Linked DNA regions of Ruminococcus albus AD2013. The main gene of each other region encodes a partner of the protein of the gene in region 2 in a complex. Links are inferred from orthologs where the notes say so. Each region holds a gene or a part of one and is shown on either strand. Other genes may lie near its edges.

Region 1 (8,738 bases), 260 kb from region 2 along the record:
ATGCTGTTCCCATAGTTTCACCCCTTTTCCCCTGTTACGGGGAAAGTATTTCAAAATCATTTGTTATTTGTATTATAACATATCGTTAACAAATATTCAAGATGACAGGGCTTTTTCCTGAACTTTTCTGCTATTAAAAGCCCTTACTTTTAATATACGTTTTATCTGCTCTCTTCTTATGGTGTAATTCTGCACAAAGTATCTGTTTTATTTTTGTCCGCTTTTACAGAACCATCGTCACAGCACCGCTTAAATATTCAGAATTAGTAAAAAAACGGTTCTGTGGGCACTATGAAAAGTATGGGCGTCGTGAACACCGCCATAGCTAGTGCTGTCTTTTTCTTCTGAATTTCCGTCAGTGCGGTCTTGGTGAATGCGAAGCGCTTATCCAGTTTGTATATCACGAAGCTCGCAAACGCCATACAGCCGAGGGCTATGCATAGTGCCGCGATATTTGACCAGGGGTTATACATCAACTTATTGTATATATCGAAATCCATTTCATCAAGTGCTAAGCCTATACCAAACATTGCCAGCGCACCGGCTATATCCCCGAGGAATCCGAATATCACCACGCGGATGATGCTCTTTTTCCATACCGTTTTCTTTGATGTCACCCCAAGGTGCCGCAGCGCCAGCAGAAGTACCAGCGTATCTATCCCGAAATTCAGCACCGCCGCCGGGAATACAATCCACGGCATAAAGACCAGCAGCCATATCGGGAATATCATATTGTAAAGCTTTGTATCTTTTTTCATGGTTGTTTTTCTCCTTATATCTGATGTTTTATCTGCTCTCTTTTTATGTTGTAGTTCTGCACAAAGTATCTGTTTTATTTTTGTCCGCTTTTACAGAACAATCGTCACAGTCCACGCTCATATTCCTCAGCCGCTTTCTTCACCTTTTCAAGATGGAACGAGGAATACACGCACCTGTCGCCCGCTGTCAGCAGGCGATAATGCTGTGATATATAATTCTGCTGTATCTTCCATTTATCGGTGGTCTCTATCTGCCTCCACCATACCTTGCCGCCATGAGTCTGACGAAAGTTGATAGTTGTATCATCGAAAGCCAGCGCCTTTACAAGGTCGCTCATCTCTCCGCCGAAAGCGTTCTGCAAAACACTGCTGTCCGAGAATATCACCGCCAGCGCCGCCGAACCCGTCCACCCCAGCAGAGTTCTTCCTTTTTCTATCTCCACAAGAGTTTTCTTCGATATCCCCAGACAATGCGCCATTTTATCCTGATTAAGTTCAAACTCCGTCCTCACCAGTTTAAGATTTCGGCTCATCATACTGATGAATTCATCACGATTCATTTTATCACCTCTCTCCGGATCAAGTTTGTATTATTGTTTGCAACATCTTCATCAATAAAAGCTAATTGCTCTAAAATGCACAGTTCCTCATCTGTCAAATCATAAACTGATAGATTTTCATTACTCATATATTATCCTCCTATTAGTCATTAATGTGTAGCTCCAAAAGATTTGTGCTATCTTCATCGAACGATATTTTATAATCTGAAACCAAAAAATAATCGGTATAATAATCACTGCAATTAGCATTTGTTAATTTCGCGATATCAACATCTTTAACAGTAGTTATTCTGATAGTTCCAACTAATTCTTTCTCAATAGAGTAATCAAGCAAGCTTTGTGAAAAAGCTTCACATTTATCTTTATCACATATCTCCGAAGAAATAAACACTACCGTGCTAATACCCAGCTTAAAATCAAAAGTATCCGTGTTATCAAAATTAATTTCACCAAGCTGATTATCATTTACATTATGAGCAAACACCTTTACCTTATCAGACCCAAAATAATCACGTGCATAATCATCATACATTTTTTCAATGTGCATCAATATCTCGTAATCCCCGTAATTATCGGAAAATTCTCCGTTTTTTACACGCACAGAAACTATGCTTCTGCTGTCGTTCCTGTCAGCACCTTCGGGCATTACAATGAGTTCTTCTTTCTGCCCGAACCCTGCACGGTAATAACCCGCATATTCAAACTCAATGCCGTACTTATCCACCAGATATCGGTGCATCATTCCCATGCGGTAAATCGAATCCCGCTGCCCAATTTTAAGCTCATTGTAATCCGTCGGAAGACCTTTTGATTTCAGCACGTTTATCTGCCAGTCATCAAGCTGGGCAGGGTCATCGAGTTCATAATCTGCCGCCATGTAGTGCTTCGGCGCTTTTTCCGTATTTTTCCCGCACCCCGCCGCACAAACAGCCAGCACCGCCGCGGTCATTATTGCAAGCAGTTTTTTGAGTATCATCAAAACTCCCCCAAATAGTATCTTTTTGCTTCTATGGTGTAATTTTACACTATATTATCCATTTTGTCAATACTTATGCAAAATTTTCTCTAAACTTTCACATAACTCTTTTTGCTGTCACAAATGCTTATATCGATTTTTGTGCATAAATACGTCTGTATGCGATAGCATCTTTCGGGCACTCATTTTCAAACAAATGTTCCATGTGGAACATTTGTTTTGTCAGCATATACTTACATACAAAAAGCGGTCACATGATTTCGCACACCCGCGAAATATGTGACCGCCCGCTTATATTGTTTAATTTGAAATTTGATCTTGTGTATTACGTACCTCGTATTTCTTAACGCAGTACAAGTTCAGGTTGCGGATCCTGACCTGTCTTTCCTGTTGCAGGATCCTTTGTCTGAACCATAAAATCTGTCCAGAATACATATTTATCAGATGGCATCTTGCTCACATATACGATCATACCCTCATAATTGAATTTCAACTTATCGTTGATAAGCTTGTCACAGCCGGTGAGAGATGCTTTCATGTCTATCTTCAGACCATCCTTTGAGGCAGCCTGAAAATCGTCGTTTTCAAGTAGGCTCTGATAATCGAGACCTTCAGCTTTCAGATAATCCTCCACACTCTCATGTACATTCCTAGCCGCTAAATCAAGATTAGATTCGCTGTAATTCTTGTTGTATAAAGGCGCATCCAGATCAAGTTTGCCCCATTCAGCAGTACCGTCTGTGGGGTGCGGATACTGACCTACTTTTCCCGTCCTGTTATCCTTTGCCTGAACAAAGTAAGTATCCTCGCCGTCAATTTCCGTCCTGCCAACGTAAACGCTTATATTGCCGCGTGAAAACATCGATGCTAAGGCATTTATCTCCCTGTCGGTTTCAGATCTGTATTTATAGTTGAATCCCGTCTTCATGCCGTCCTTGGAATTTAAATTCGCAAATACCCCATTTTTGAAACACTCATCGAATGAGACACCCTTGGCTTTGTAATCATTGAGAATTTGGTCAATACCATTATAGCAGGCAAATGCAGTTTTGTTCAGATCTTTGACAGAGTTTGATTTGTCAAGATCCGAGTAGACTGTTATCCCCACGGGAACATTGGAACTATTGCCGGGATCCGTCATGGTAAAGCTGAACGATACACATTCATTCGGGGCAACAGAACCATTGGTGCCGTCATCCTTGATTATGCGGAACATCCAATAGTCGGGACTGAATAGCTTGCCATTCTTCACGCTTTCTATATCACCATAGTTTACAAACCTTACTGCCCAGTTGTTTATTTTCTTCTTGGTGGTGTTTTTAAGCGTTACCTTAACGGTGCTTTTGCCGTCCTTAACGGAAAGCACTTCGTACTTTGCCATATAGCCTGCGCCTTTATAAGCCTTATAGTCGCCCGCTTTAAGTTCAGCCGATGCGGTGAGTGAAAGTCCGCAGGCAAGTGTCAGTGCAGTTGCACCTGACATGATCTTCTTGAAAATATTCATTTTTAACCCTCCTGTATTTTGTGAGCATTATCATTTAAATCTCACGCCTATGATTATATCACAGCTCGGATTCGCTGTCAATATTATTTTGACCAATAGCTTTATTTCGTGTCGTCACTGAGAACTTTATTGTACAGTTAAGCAACTTATTACAGATGATACGCTGTCTTGTCTGATCTTGGTTTTCTCAGCATATACTCGCATACAAAAACAGTGGGCAGTCACATCCCGCATCCCCGCGAGATCATGTGACCGCCCGCTTTATTCTTTACTTTAAGTTTTGGCTTTGTGCCTTATGCTGATGGTTCAGCCGACAGATCAGCTGTTTCACACTTATGATATGTCAGTTTATGTCAAATAGAACCCAGCCAAAGACTAGTCTCGCCTGTTTTTGGATCTTTTGTTTGAACAGAAAATATAAACTTATCATCAGATGGTATCTCGCCCACATTTACGATCATGCCCTCAAAATCGAATTTCAGCCTATCGTTGATAACCTTGTCCAAGCCATCGTAAGATGCCTTCATGTCTATTTTCAGACCTTCCTCTGAGGTAGCTTGGGAACTGCCGTGTTCAAAGATTCTCTGATAGTCCTGACCTTCGGACATCAGTTCATAAAGATAATCCTGCACACATTCAGTCGCTGCCTTAGCCGCCGCACTAAGTTGAAAATCTTTATAATTTACTTGTAATGGCGCATTCAGGTCAAATGTGCCCCATTCGGCAGTGCCGTCTGTTGGGTGCGGGAACTGACCCACCTTACCTGTCTTGTTATCCCTTACCTGCACAAAGCAGCTATCCTCGTCGTCGATCTCCGTTCTGCCAACGTATACGCTTATATCTCCGCGGGCATACTGCGATGCTGCCATATTTATTGCAGAATCGCCCTTTGCTTTGTATTTGTAATTGAATCCGGTCTTCATGCCGTCTTTTGAATTTGAATTCTCGAACAGCCCGAATCCAAAACAAGTATCAACTGTGCAGGCAGCATTTATGTAACCACCAATACAGTACATGGCAGAATGATAACATTCCCTTGCTGCTGTGTTAAGTTCATCGACGGTGTTGGATTTGTTGATATCCGAGTAGACCCTTATCCTCTCGGGAAGTTCACTACAATTTTCCCAATCCAGCATGGTAAAGCTGAACGAAACACACTGGTTCGGAGCAACAGTACCGTTAGTACCGCAGTCCCTTATCACGTTGTTATACTTTTCTCCCGGAGTGAACAGCCTGCCGTACTTTACGTCCTCGATTATACCTAAGAAGCTGCGGTCAAACCCCACTGCCCAGTGGTTTATCGTTTTCTTGCTTGTGTTTTTCAGTGTTACCTTAACGGTGGTCTTGCCGTCCTTAACAGAAAGCACTTCGTACTTTGCCATATAACCTGTGCCCTTGTAAGCCTTTGAATCGCCTTCTTTAAGTTCAGCCGATGCGGTGAGTGAAAGTCCGCAGGCAAGTGCCAGAGCAGTTACGCCGGAAATAATTTTCTTGAAACTTTTCATTTTTAACCCTCCTGTATCTTGTGAGCATTATCATTTAAATCTCACGCCTATGATTATATCACAGCTCATATTTTCTGTCAATAATATTTGGTAAAAACCTTGTTTAGTTCTTTTGCCGGGAAATTTATTGTACAATTACTTCGTTTACAGCATCTTCTTCAGATACATTCCCGTATAGCTCTCCTCACAAGCCGCTATCTCCTCGGGTGTGCCTGTACATACCACTGTACCGCCCTTGTCACCGCCCTCGGGACCAAGGTCGATTATGTGGTCGGCTGTCTTTATAACATCAAGATTGTGCTCTATCACAAGCACAGTATTTCCCGCATCGGCAAGCCTTTGCAGAACTTCTATCAGCTTGTGAACGTCCGCTGTATGCAGACCTGTTGTCGGCTCATCGAGGATATATATGGTGCGTCCTGTGGCACGCTTTGCAAGCTCAGTCGCAAGTTTAACACGCTGTGCTTCACCGCCCGAAAGCGTTGTCGCAGGCTGACCTATCTTCACATATCCCAGACCTACTTCGTAAAGGGTCTGCAATTTGCGCTGTATTTTCGGCATATTCGTGAAGAACTGCACGCCTTCCTCCACTGTCATTTCCAGTACATCGTATATACTCTTACCCTTGTATTTTACTTCCAGAGTTTCGCGGTTATACCGCTTTCCTCCGCACACCTCGCAAGGCACGTACACATCGGGCAGGAAGTGCATCTCTATCTTGATTATGCCGTCGCCCTCGCAGGCTTCGCATCGTCCGCCCTTTACGTTGAAAGAAAATCTTCCCGAATTGTAGCCTTTCATCTTAGCGTCCTGTGTCTGGGCGAAAAGTTCACGGATATCGGTAAAAACGCCTGTATAGGTCGCGGGGTTCGATCTCGGTGTTCTGCCTATTGGGGACTGGTCGATATTTATTACTTTATCGAGATGGGATACGCCCTCCATTTTATCGAACTCTCCCGCCCTGACTTTCGCGCGGTTAAGTTTTGCAGAAAGGTATTTGTTGATGATCTCGTTCACCAGCGAACTCTTTCCGCTGCCCGATACACCCGTAACACAGGTGAAAGTTCCCAGCGGTATCTTAACGTCTATATTTTTCAGATTGTTCTGCCTTGCGCCCTTTACCGTCAGGAATTTACCGTTGCCCTTGCGCCTTTCTGTCGGTACGGGTATCTTTCTTCTTCCGCTGAGGTACTGCCCTGTTATCGAGCGTTCACTGGCTTTGATATCTTCCACCGTACCCTGCGCCACGACTTCACCGCCGTGTATGCCCGCTCCCGGACCTATATCGACTATATGGTCAGCGGCATACATGGTATCCTCGTCATGCTCGACCACTATCAGCGTGTTGCCAAGGTCGCGCAGACGTTTCAGCGTAGCTATCAGCTTATCGTTGTCCCTCTGGTGCAGACCTATGGATGGTTCATCAAGGATATAAAGCACTCCCACCAGTGATGAACCTATCTGCGTAGCAAGCCTTATTCTCTGGCTCTCGCCGCCCGAAAGCGTACCCGCAGAACGGGACAGTGTCAGGTATTCAAGACCCACGCTGGCAAGGAATCCCAGTCTGTCCTTTATCTCCTTGATTATCCTCTCGCCTATCAGCTTTTCGCGCTCGGTAAGCTCAACGCTGTCCAGAAATCCCAGCACTGACACAACAGACTTATCGCAAAGCTCCGCAATATTCAGCCCGCCCACAGTCACGCTAAGGCTCTCGGGACGAAGTCTTCTGCCCTTGCAGGCAGGGCAGACTTCCTCGGTCATATTCGATTCGATATCAGCCTTTGACCAATCGCTGTTCGATTCCTTGTAACGTCTTTCCAGATTGGGGATTATTCCCTCAAAAGCTGAATCATACTCCGCTTTATAGAACTTGCTGCCGCGTGAAAGATGAAGTTTGTGGTCGCCTGTACCATACAGGAACAAACCAAGCTGTTCCTCTGTCAGTTCGCTGACGGGCTTATCCAGCGGCACGCCGTATTCCTCGGATATCGCCCTGAAATACATATTGGCTATTGAGCTATCATCAGAAACATTCCAGCCGCTTGCCTTGATAGCACCCTCGGATATGGATAGATTCTTGTTCGGCACTATCAGGTCGGGGTCTATCTTTTTGAAAACTCCCAGGCCCGTACACTTCTCACAGGCACCGTAGGGATTGTTGAACGAGAACATTCTGGGTGCAAGCTCCCCTATGGACACTCCGTGTTCGGGGCAGGCATAGCTCTGCGAGAACGTCATTTCCTCGCCGCCGATAACATCAGCCGTCACAAGTCCGCCCGTCAGCGCGGACACAGTTTCGATACTATCTGTAAGTCTCGATTTTACGCTCTCCTTGATAACAAGCCTGTCCACTACTATCTCGATGGTGTGCTTCTTGTTTTTCTCAAGCTCTATATTCTCCGAAAGGTCATAGGTGATGCCGTCCACCCTCACACGTACATAGCCGGACTTCCTAGCCTGCTCGAATTCCTTCTGGTGAGTACCCTTTCTTCCCCGCACTATGGGAGCAAGAAGCTGTATCTTGGTACCCTCTTCCAGTGCCATCAGCTGATCGACTATCTGATCGACTGTCTGCTGTTTTATCTCCCGTCCGCACACAGGACAGTGGGGCACACCTATCCTTGCGTACAAAAGTCGCAGATAATCGTATATCTCCGTAACCGTACCCACAGTTGAACGGGGGTTCTTGGAGGTAGTCTTCTGATCGATGGATATCGCAGGTGAAAGCCCCTCGATGCTGTCAACATCGGGCTTGTCCATCTGCCCCAGGAACATTCTCGCATATGAGGACAGAGATTCCACATATCTCCTCTGACCGTCTGCATATATCGTATCAAAAGCCAGTGAACTCTTACCCGAACCCGAAAGCCCCGTCATAACGATAAGCTTATCTCGCGGTATGGTAAGATCCACGTTTTTAAGGTTATGCTCTCTCGCACCCTTTATGATTATTTCGTTAATGGGCATTTTATCAACTCCGTTTGGTTTCAGCTGTTAAGCTGTATAACTGCATAATATTGGTTCTGTATGTTTATGGAATAGAGGACTTCTGCTTTATCGGTATCAGTGATATCCTCAAGGTGGTCATCAGCAAAGATCATATCTTCCCTGTATTTGTCCTCAACAGCACTTCCTGCACTTGTTTTCCATAAATCTGTGTTCTCTTCAAAAAAATTCCTGTCATTGTCGATGATCTTTTTGTACCACTCACCGTTCTTGCTGAAAGCTTCTACAGGCGCTATTACCATATCTACCTGTCTGCCATCGGTATTTCTGCCGAAACTCTCCTTATCCATGACATATGTGATAAATATTCCGTCAGCCTTTCTAAGGTACGCGGGAAAACACTGGGTATACCATATATTACCCGTACCATTGCTCGCAAGCAGCAAAACATTCCTGCCTGCGGTATCCTCTGCAAGGTCAGTATAGCTA
Region 2 (7,855 bases):
AAAGCACCCAATGTGTGACGAACCGCCCGCAAACAATCTCATATTCCCAATTACCCCCAAGGTTTTCAACATTCTTTTCGTCATTGTGCACAAAGCCTTTGTACGGATCATTATCCGCAAACGTTTAAGGCACTTCCCATAAAAATACAAGCACGTTTGCAACGATCCCAGACCTTTGCAAACGTGCTTTCATATAAATAATATTTACTATTTGATATCCTTGAGAGGAAAACTTTCAACTAATGACCGGGAACTAAAAATATACAGATAGTCATCGTACACCACAAATCCTGTCACATCCAGGTAAGGATAATGATAAATATCATCGATATCCTTGGGCTCGAAAGACGTCTTGCCTACGACTTTCAGTTCTTCACCATCGATTTCTATCAGGATATAGTTCTGTTTTGCGGTTTTACTGTTGTAATAATAATAGACCGTATTGCCGTCCTCATCGTAATCCTCGGCAACTTTATCGTCCTCACCATCGATAAGATACTGGTAATATTCATTCATGGATATCTCATAGGCATCATGATCGAACTCCGTTTCAAGCGGCAAACAGCAGTATTTTCCATTTATCGGGCAGTACAATATACCATTAGGTTCACATTTCAGATCTTCAATCTGCGACAGCACCCCGGGTCTGCGTATTGGTATCGCATTGTCGGTATCATATTCGGTGTAACCTCTTGCGAATCCGTCCTCAGTCCATGCCGTTTTAAATACAGGTCGGCTGGCTTTACCTTCAACAACGTCTTCAGGACGAAGGCTAACAAGCTTTAACAGCAAACTGGCAACATCGTCATCATAGTGATCCGAAATAATAAGACATACATCGTCATCAGCGAACCATTCTTCACCGTATGCGCCATCTGTCACTACAGGTGCGGAAAGCGTATCCTCCTTGTAGCTCGTCACTTTCGGAGAGTTGATATCACTCAGATCGGCAGATTCCAGCACCACAGCTTCCCTGCTGTCGTCCTCGCCTGACATATATTCCGCAAAATACACAGTCGAACCATCAAGAACAGAACCACTGAAATTGCCGGGCCATTCTTCATCGCCCACCTCGGGTTTATCGAGATATACCGTGCGCTTATATTGTCCCAGACAGTTCAGTTCCTCATCAAAAGCTATTGCGCGTTCACCGCTTGAGATATACAGCACACCGTTCACAGCAGAAAAAGAAGAGATATAATCGTCGAAAGCAAACACAGCATCGGAAGGAATGTCCCCGAAAGCTTTTATTTCCAGCCCCGCCGAAGTATCTATTTTCATCATCTGCATAGCGCTTTCATCACTTACGCCACACCGCGAAGCGATCCATATATCGCTTCCCTTTTCGATTATTTTTGAAGACGAGACAGTCAACGCCAATTTGTCGGTACATTTCATCTCTCCTGCAGTATCAATACTGCTCATTATCTTAAGCACAGGCATTTCAGCCTTTGCAGAGATATAGATATCGTCCTCGTCTATAAGCGAAGCTTCGCCGTTTTCATATGTTTCCGGAAGAAATGCAGGCTCGCCCGAAATATATTTTTCAGCTTCCGCAGCGCTTCGGCCGGAAGAATACCGACTTATAACAGTTATCCTGCCATTATCGCCAATGATAAGGTCTTCCATTATCCCGGGCTGTTCATACTCGTAAAGAAGTTCCTCACTGTTCTTGTCAAAAACACAGAACCCACAGTATTCCTGATTTATCTTTTTATCACCTATCATTTCAGGCTTATAGAAATCGTATAAAGCTATCAGTTCATCGCCGTTCAGCATCATCCCGAAGACATATGGTCCATATCCCGTGCCTTTTTCTTTATCCGCCTGATTTTCCGCAAGATCTTTCCTGATAAACGTTTCACTCATCATATCATGCTCGGAAAATTCTGCCTTGCCCTTATCAAGCTTACAGCTTTTTATGCTTGTCGAACCTGCATCGAACACTTTGTCATTTTCCTGCAAAAATCTCTCCGGATGGCTTATCTCTTTTTTTGAATGATCTCTGCTCGTCAGCAGAGTTATTTCTCCGCCACCCTCGTAAATACAGTTTTCCCTGAAATACGCACCCATAATGTACGATAAATTTGTCTCTTCATTGTCTCTGTCATTGATATATCGCAGAAGCACATTTTCGCCCAGATATTTCCAGCTTTGCACATCACTTTCAATCAGGAACGTATGCAGCGACTTATACGAACCTCTTCTCAGCCCCACAAAACCGAGATCGTCTTTTTTCTCTTCCTGTGCGATCACCTTTTCTGCTTTCTTTGTTTTTTCGGGAGTTTTCCAGTCGCGAAGCATAAAGCCAACGCCCGCAACAACAACGACCGCAGCGGCTGCGGCAGCTATCTTAGGGATTTTGCTCTGCTTTCTGACAATTTCAGGATTTTTGTTTGCCGCCTCCATCGCAGCTGCTGTTATCGCCATACTGCCGTTATCCAGCATCTCACCGATATTCTCGGGGCGAAGTTTTTCGGGTATCGGGAACATATCTTCCTGACCCTTTATCAGCACGCCGCGTCCCAGCCCTTTCATACCGATGTTTTTCAGCCTTTCCCTTCCGTCAGAGATATTCGCCCTTACTTCAGTGGACTTCATCTCGGTTATATCAGCGATATCTGCCGCCGAAAGCCCAGCTATGCCATTCAGAGCAAGGCAAAGTCTTTCTTTTGGAGATATCTTTTTGATCTCAGCCAGCACCTGCGGCACATCATCTTTCACGACTTCAACATCCCGCGAAAAGCTCTTGTTTCTGTGAAGTTTTTCGGTAGTCTTAATCAACGCCGAAAATATCCTTACATCGAATTCCCTCGCAGTACATTCCCCGCTGTATACCGCATACATAGCAAGCACGCTCTCACGGACTGCATCTGCGGCTTCTGATTCTCTGCAAAGCACTGCAAGTGCGCAGTAATAAAGTTTTTTATACAGCCTGAGATATTGTTTCTCAAATAATGATCTTTTATCGTTGCTATACAAAGTCTTCTCCTTTTGTCCTCAACTCGTTGTTTCTTTTTTTAAATGATAAGCCCCGCAATGAAAGCCGCCGCAGAAGCGCCCAGTGCCACCGCTATCAGCGGAAGTTCAAAATATGCCATTGCAAGCGCCACTACTGTTCCTGCCACCGCAGTGACGGTGCTTCCCGTGCTGTAGATTATCGCAGGAAATGTCATTGCACTCAGCACCGCATAGGGTATGTAATGCAGAAAACTCAGCCAGAATCTTGAAGTTATCTTCCTCCTGAAAAATGTAAAGGGAACCATGCGTATAAGGTAGGTAACTGCCGCCATCACCGCTACATATATCACAATACTCATTCTTTTCCCTCCTGTGTATCCTTTACAGGGAAAAGCCACGCACCCAAAAGCGAAGCAACTATCGCACATATTATCATCGCAAATCCGCCCGATACCGCAGTGAACACGTACTTGAACAGCAGACTTATCACCACAGCTGTCAGCGAAACTGCCAGCACGCCCATTTCTTTTTTACAAGGAGGTACCACTATCGCTATGAACATACCATAAAGTACCAGTCCCATGGCACTGGATACGGCGGCAGGAAGAAGCTGACCCGCAGCTGCACCCATAGCCGTGCCGCTTACCCAGCCCAATACAGCCACGAATATCATACCGTACATATACGCGGGTGTAAGCGGAGTATTCTGTGCAGCACAAACAGCAAATATCTCATCAGTTATGCCGTAGCTTGCCGCAAGCCTGTGGGGCGTTGTGAATTTCTTATCGAGCTTCTGCGAAAGCGAAAGTGCCATCAGCGAATATCTCATATTTATGGTTATCTGCACCAGAACCATCTCCAGCAGAGTTCCCCCTGCCGCGATGATATCGATACCTGCTGCCTGTCCCGCACTTGTAACATTGGTCAGTGATATCAGCGAAGCGCAAAGTGCGCTCAATCCCTTACCGACCGCCGCTATGCCGAATCCGAAGGATACCGACAGATATCCCAGCATTATCGGCACACCGTGAGACATACCCCTTACAAAATCTTTTTTCAAATCTATTCTCCTATCTTAACGGGTCTCCCCCGCCTAAACTACGATGATGTTGTATTCAGCGCAGGTTTATAGTCTCTATGACTTCCTGCATAAGTTCCGCGGATTTCTGCTGCTTGCCCGCTGTCACCGCGAAATACGGTTTTAACTCGTCCACGAAACGCACACGGCTCTTGTATTTGCCTGCTAGTGCCGCTATCTGCCTTGGTTCTAAGGTCGTGATATAGAACTGCATCTTCGGACCCATCTGCTTTATTTCCTTTATGCCCAGTCTTGAAGCCCTGTTTCTCAACAGCGCTATCTGCACCAGACCAAGCACCGACTTCGGCGGGTCGCCGTAACGGTCAATCAGTTCATCAAGTACATCGCGGGAATCTTCTTCCGTCGCGATCGACGCTATCTTGCGGTATGCGTCAACTCTCTGCGCCGCATTCTCGATATAGCCATCGGGGATATACGCATTTATGGCGATATCCACAAGGCAGTCCTCGGGCGAATGCGGTATCTCCTCGCCTTTCTGCTCGGCTATAGCTTCGTTGAGAAGTCGCAGGTACATATCGTATCCAACAGCCTCCATATGACCGTGCTGCTTTGCCGAAAGTATACTTCCGGCGCCGCGTATCTCAAGATCTCTCATAGCTATGTGGAAACCTGAACCGAACTGGGTGAACTCCCTTATAGCCTGCAATCTCTTGCTTGCGGTCTCATTGAGCACTTTCCCGCGTCTGAATGTAAAGTAAGCAAACGCTCGCCTGTTTGAACGTCCCACGCGGCCTCTCAACTGGTGAAGCTGTGAAAGTCCCAGCCTGTCAGCGTCCTCGATTATCAGCGTATTCACATTGGGTACGTCTATACCCGTTTCGATAAGCGTTGTGCATACAAGTATATCTATCTCGTGTTCGACCACCTGCCGCCATATCTCGGAGAGTTCTTTTTCATCCATCTGTCCGTGGGCATAGCCTATTCTCGCATCGGGGATACTATTTTGCAGACGGTCAACAGTGCGAAGTATGGTATCTATCCTGTTGTGTATATAGTAGACCTGTCCGCCGCGCCTTAATTCCTTACTTATAGCCTGCAGTATCACACCGTCATTATGTTCGATAACGTAGGTCTGTATAGGATGTCTGTCCATAGGCGGTTCTTCTATGACGGACATATCCCTTATGCCGCTGAGCGCCATGTTCAGGGTACGGGGTATAGGTGTCGCCGAAAGGGTCAGTATATCCACCCCGGGGTGATTTTCCTTGAATTTCTCCTTGTGCGCCACACCGAAACGCTGTTCCTCGTCTATTATCGCAAGACCTAAGTCCTTGAACTCAACGTCCTTTGATACCAGTCTGTGAGTACCTATTATAAGGTCAACAGTACCTCTTTTAAGTTCACGAACGATAGCCGCCTGTTCCTTGGGTTTGCGGAATCTTGACAGCAGTTCGACTTTCACCGCGAAATGCTCAAAACGCTTTATCGCCGTCTGATAATGCTGCCATGCAAGCACCGTGGTAGGTGCCAGTATCGCACACTGTTTTCCGTTGACAACGCACTTGAACGCCGCCCTCAGTGCAACTTCGGTCTTGCCGAAACCAACATCGCCGCAGAGAAGTCTGTCCATGGGGGTATGCTTTTCCATATCGCCCTTTATCTCGTTTATCGCCCTCAGCTGGTCATCTGTTTCCTGATAGTCAAATCTTTCCTCAAAATCCCTCTGCCAGTCGTCATCAGGCTCAAATGAATAGCCCTTTGCCATCTGACGCTGTGCGTACAGCTTTGTGAGTTCCTCAGCCATATCCTTTACAGCGGCACGAACTTTGTTCCTTGTACGTGTCCATTCGGTGGAATTCAGTTTGTTCAGCTTGATATTGCCGTCATCGCCGGGACCCACATACCTCGATACAAGGTCAAGCTGAGTAACAGGCACATAAAGCACGTCTGTGCCCGCATAGCTGATAGTGATGTAATCCTTTTTGACTCCGCCTGTTTCGATGTTCTTTATGCCCATGAATTTGCCTATGCCGTACATCGAATGTACCACAAGATCACCCGAATGTATATCCGAAAGCGCTTTTATCTCCTCGCCCGCCTTGTGCTTGGGCTTTTTGCGCTTTGAAGACAGGGCTTTCATCTGGGTTATCAGTGCACATCCGATAGATGGGTAATCATATCCCGCCGAAAGACTTCCCGTGCGAACATAGACTTTTCCCGGCTTTATATCGAAGCTTTCACCCATCTGTTCCGCATTTATACCTGAATCTTTCAGATCTTTTACGATGATAGGCACGGTCTTCTCCGAACCTGCCAGCACCACCGTGCAGTAGCCGTTATCGCAGAGGGTCTGCAATTCTTCCTGCAAAGCCACCATGCTTCCGCCCCACGCAGAGGTCTGACGACAGTCGGTGTTTATCAGCTTTTTCAGCTTTACACTGTTCAGCGAGCGCATGAATGTATCCATAAAGATCGTCTTCATGTTGACTATCCTGCTCTCCGCCTGACCCATATCAAGGCAGAAGCCCTCCAGCCGCTTGAAGAGTATGCCCTCGGTGTAGAGTATCTTCAGATCTTCTGACAGTTGTGCCAACGCCGCCTTGCCCTTTTCAATACAGTTGTTGTATTCCGAGACAGCACAAAAGCCCCCGCCGAAGTAGTCGAAAACAGTAGCCGTTTCGCTGTACGCAAGGGAGTAGTATTTATCAAGATCGGTGAGCATTATACCGCTCTCAATGAGGTCGATATCCTTTTGGATATGCTCTCTTATCTTGTCGGTCAGCTTTCCTCTGGCAGACTTTGCCAGTTCTTCCATACGTCTTACCTGTTCGGCGCTGTCAGGAAAGATTATCTCCAGAGCGGGTGCGACAGTCACCTTATCCAGCGGCTCGGAGCGTCTTTGGGATTCAACGTCGAAATACGCCATCATATCCACTTCATCGCCCCAAAGCTCGATACGCACAGGCTGTTTATCCTGTACAGGGAAGATATCTATTATCGAACCTCTCACAGCAAACTGCGCTGCACCCTCGACCTGATCGGTCTTAGTGTAGCCCGCAGCAAGAAGTTTCCGCGAAAGTTCTTCTGCATCAAGCTCACTGCCGTTCTCAATAACGAAAGTATTCTCCTTTAACGCGGCAGGAGGTATCGTACCTTGCAGACAGGCTTCCATACCCGCCGCCATTATCCTGCAATTGCCCGATACTATATCCGAAAGTGCCGCTATACGCCTATGTTCGTACTCGCGGGATATGCCCTCCATGTAAGCAAAGTTCATATCCTTTGCAGGATAAACGCAGGCTATCTGCTCACCTGCCATCTCGTTGATATCAGCCGTCATTTTGGTGGCATCGGCTTCGTCGGCGCATATCAGCAAGCACTTGCCCAGTGAGGACAGCGCTGCCGTAAGCATAGCTTTGTGTACACCCGAAACGCCTGTCACCGCGGCAGGAGTATAGCCTTTCAGCAGGCAGTTCTTGATATCCTTGTAATGTTCAAGACGGCTCGCCGTTTCAAAAAATATATTCATCACATCATACCCTAAAAACTACGCATTGAATTTGTTCATAGCTTCATCTATCTTACCCTGCACCATAAGTTCCAGCGCATTGCAAGCATTTTCAGCGGCACCGTCCAGTTTTTTTCTGTCCTCTTCGCTGAATTTTGATAGCACCCATTTAGCAAGGTCATATGCGGGATTAGGCTTTTTGCCTACCCCAAGCTTTATCCTCGGGAAGTTTTCACCGTCGCATTGTGCGATGATGCTCTTGATGCCGTTATGTCCCCCCGCCGAACCTTTTCTTCTTATCCTCATCTGACCCACATCAAGGGAGATATCATCGAATATCACTATGA

Evidence for each region.
Region 1: the proteins of mfd (region 2) and uvrA are in contact, whole or in part, in a crystal structure (PDB 4DFC), measured with the Escherichia coli proteins. The link is inferred for Ruminococcus albus AD2013 from one-to-one orthologs.

The regions. Positions count from the first base shown.
Region 1 is NZ_JAGS01000001.1:2,352,235-2,360,972, forward strand. The notes cover bases 5,248-8,634. They hold uvrA (excinuclease ABC subunit UvrA), read right to left. Parts: upstream 8,271-8,634; coding sequence 5,448-8,270; downstream 5,248-5,447. Other genes in these bases: N773_RS0110480 (hypothetical protein), read right to left, coding at 5,248-5,303; N773_RS0110490 (hypothetical protein), read right to left, coding at 8,291-8,634. Outside these bases: N773_RS0110450 (hypothetical protein), read right to left, coding at 1-13; N773_RS0110455 (hypothetical protein), read right to left, coding at 264-758; N773_RS0110460 (helix-turn-helix transcriptional regulator), read right to left, coding at 863-1,318; N773_RS23285 (hypothetical protein), read right to left, coding at 1,315-1,446; N773_RS0110470 (hypothetical protein), read right to left, coding at 1,461-2,294; N773_RS0110475 (hypothetical protein), read right to left, coding at 2,638-3,798; more of N773_RS0110480, read right to left, coding at 4,152-5,247; more of N773_RS0110490, read right to left, coding at 8,635-8,738. UniProt on the Escherichia coli protein: The UvrABC repair system catalyzes the recognition and processing of DNA lesions. UvrA is an ATPase and a DNA-binding protein. A damage recognition complex composed of 2 UvrA and 2 UvrB subunits scans DNA for abnormalities.
Region 2 is NZ_JAGS01000001.1:2,609,315-2,617,169, forward strand. What follows is about bases 3,877-7,855. They hold mfd (transcription-repair coupling factor), read right to left. Parts: upstream 7,530-7,855; coding sequence 4,077-7,529; downstream 3,877-4,076. Other genes in these bases: N773_RS0111605 (AzlC family ABC transporter permease), read right to left, coding at 3,877-4,021; pth (aminoacyl-tRNA hydrolase), read right to left, coding at 7,548-7,855. Also shown: N773_RS0111595 (hypothetical protein), read right to left, coding at 208-2,982; N773_RS0111600 (AzlD domain-containing protein), read right to left, coding at 3,021-3,320; more of N773_RS0111605, read right to left, coding at 3,317-3,876. UniProt on the Escherichia coli protein: Couples transcription and DNA repair by recognizing RNA polymerase (RNAP) stalled at DNA lesions. Mediates ATP-dependent release of RNAP and its truncated transcript from the DNA, and recruitment of nucleotide excision repair machinery to the damaged site.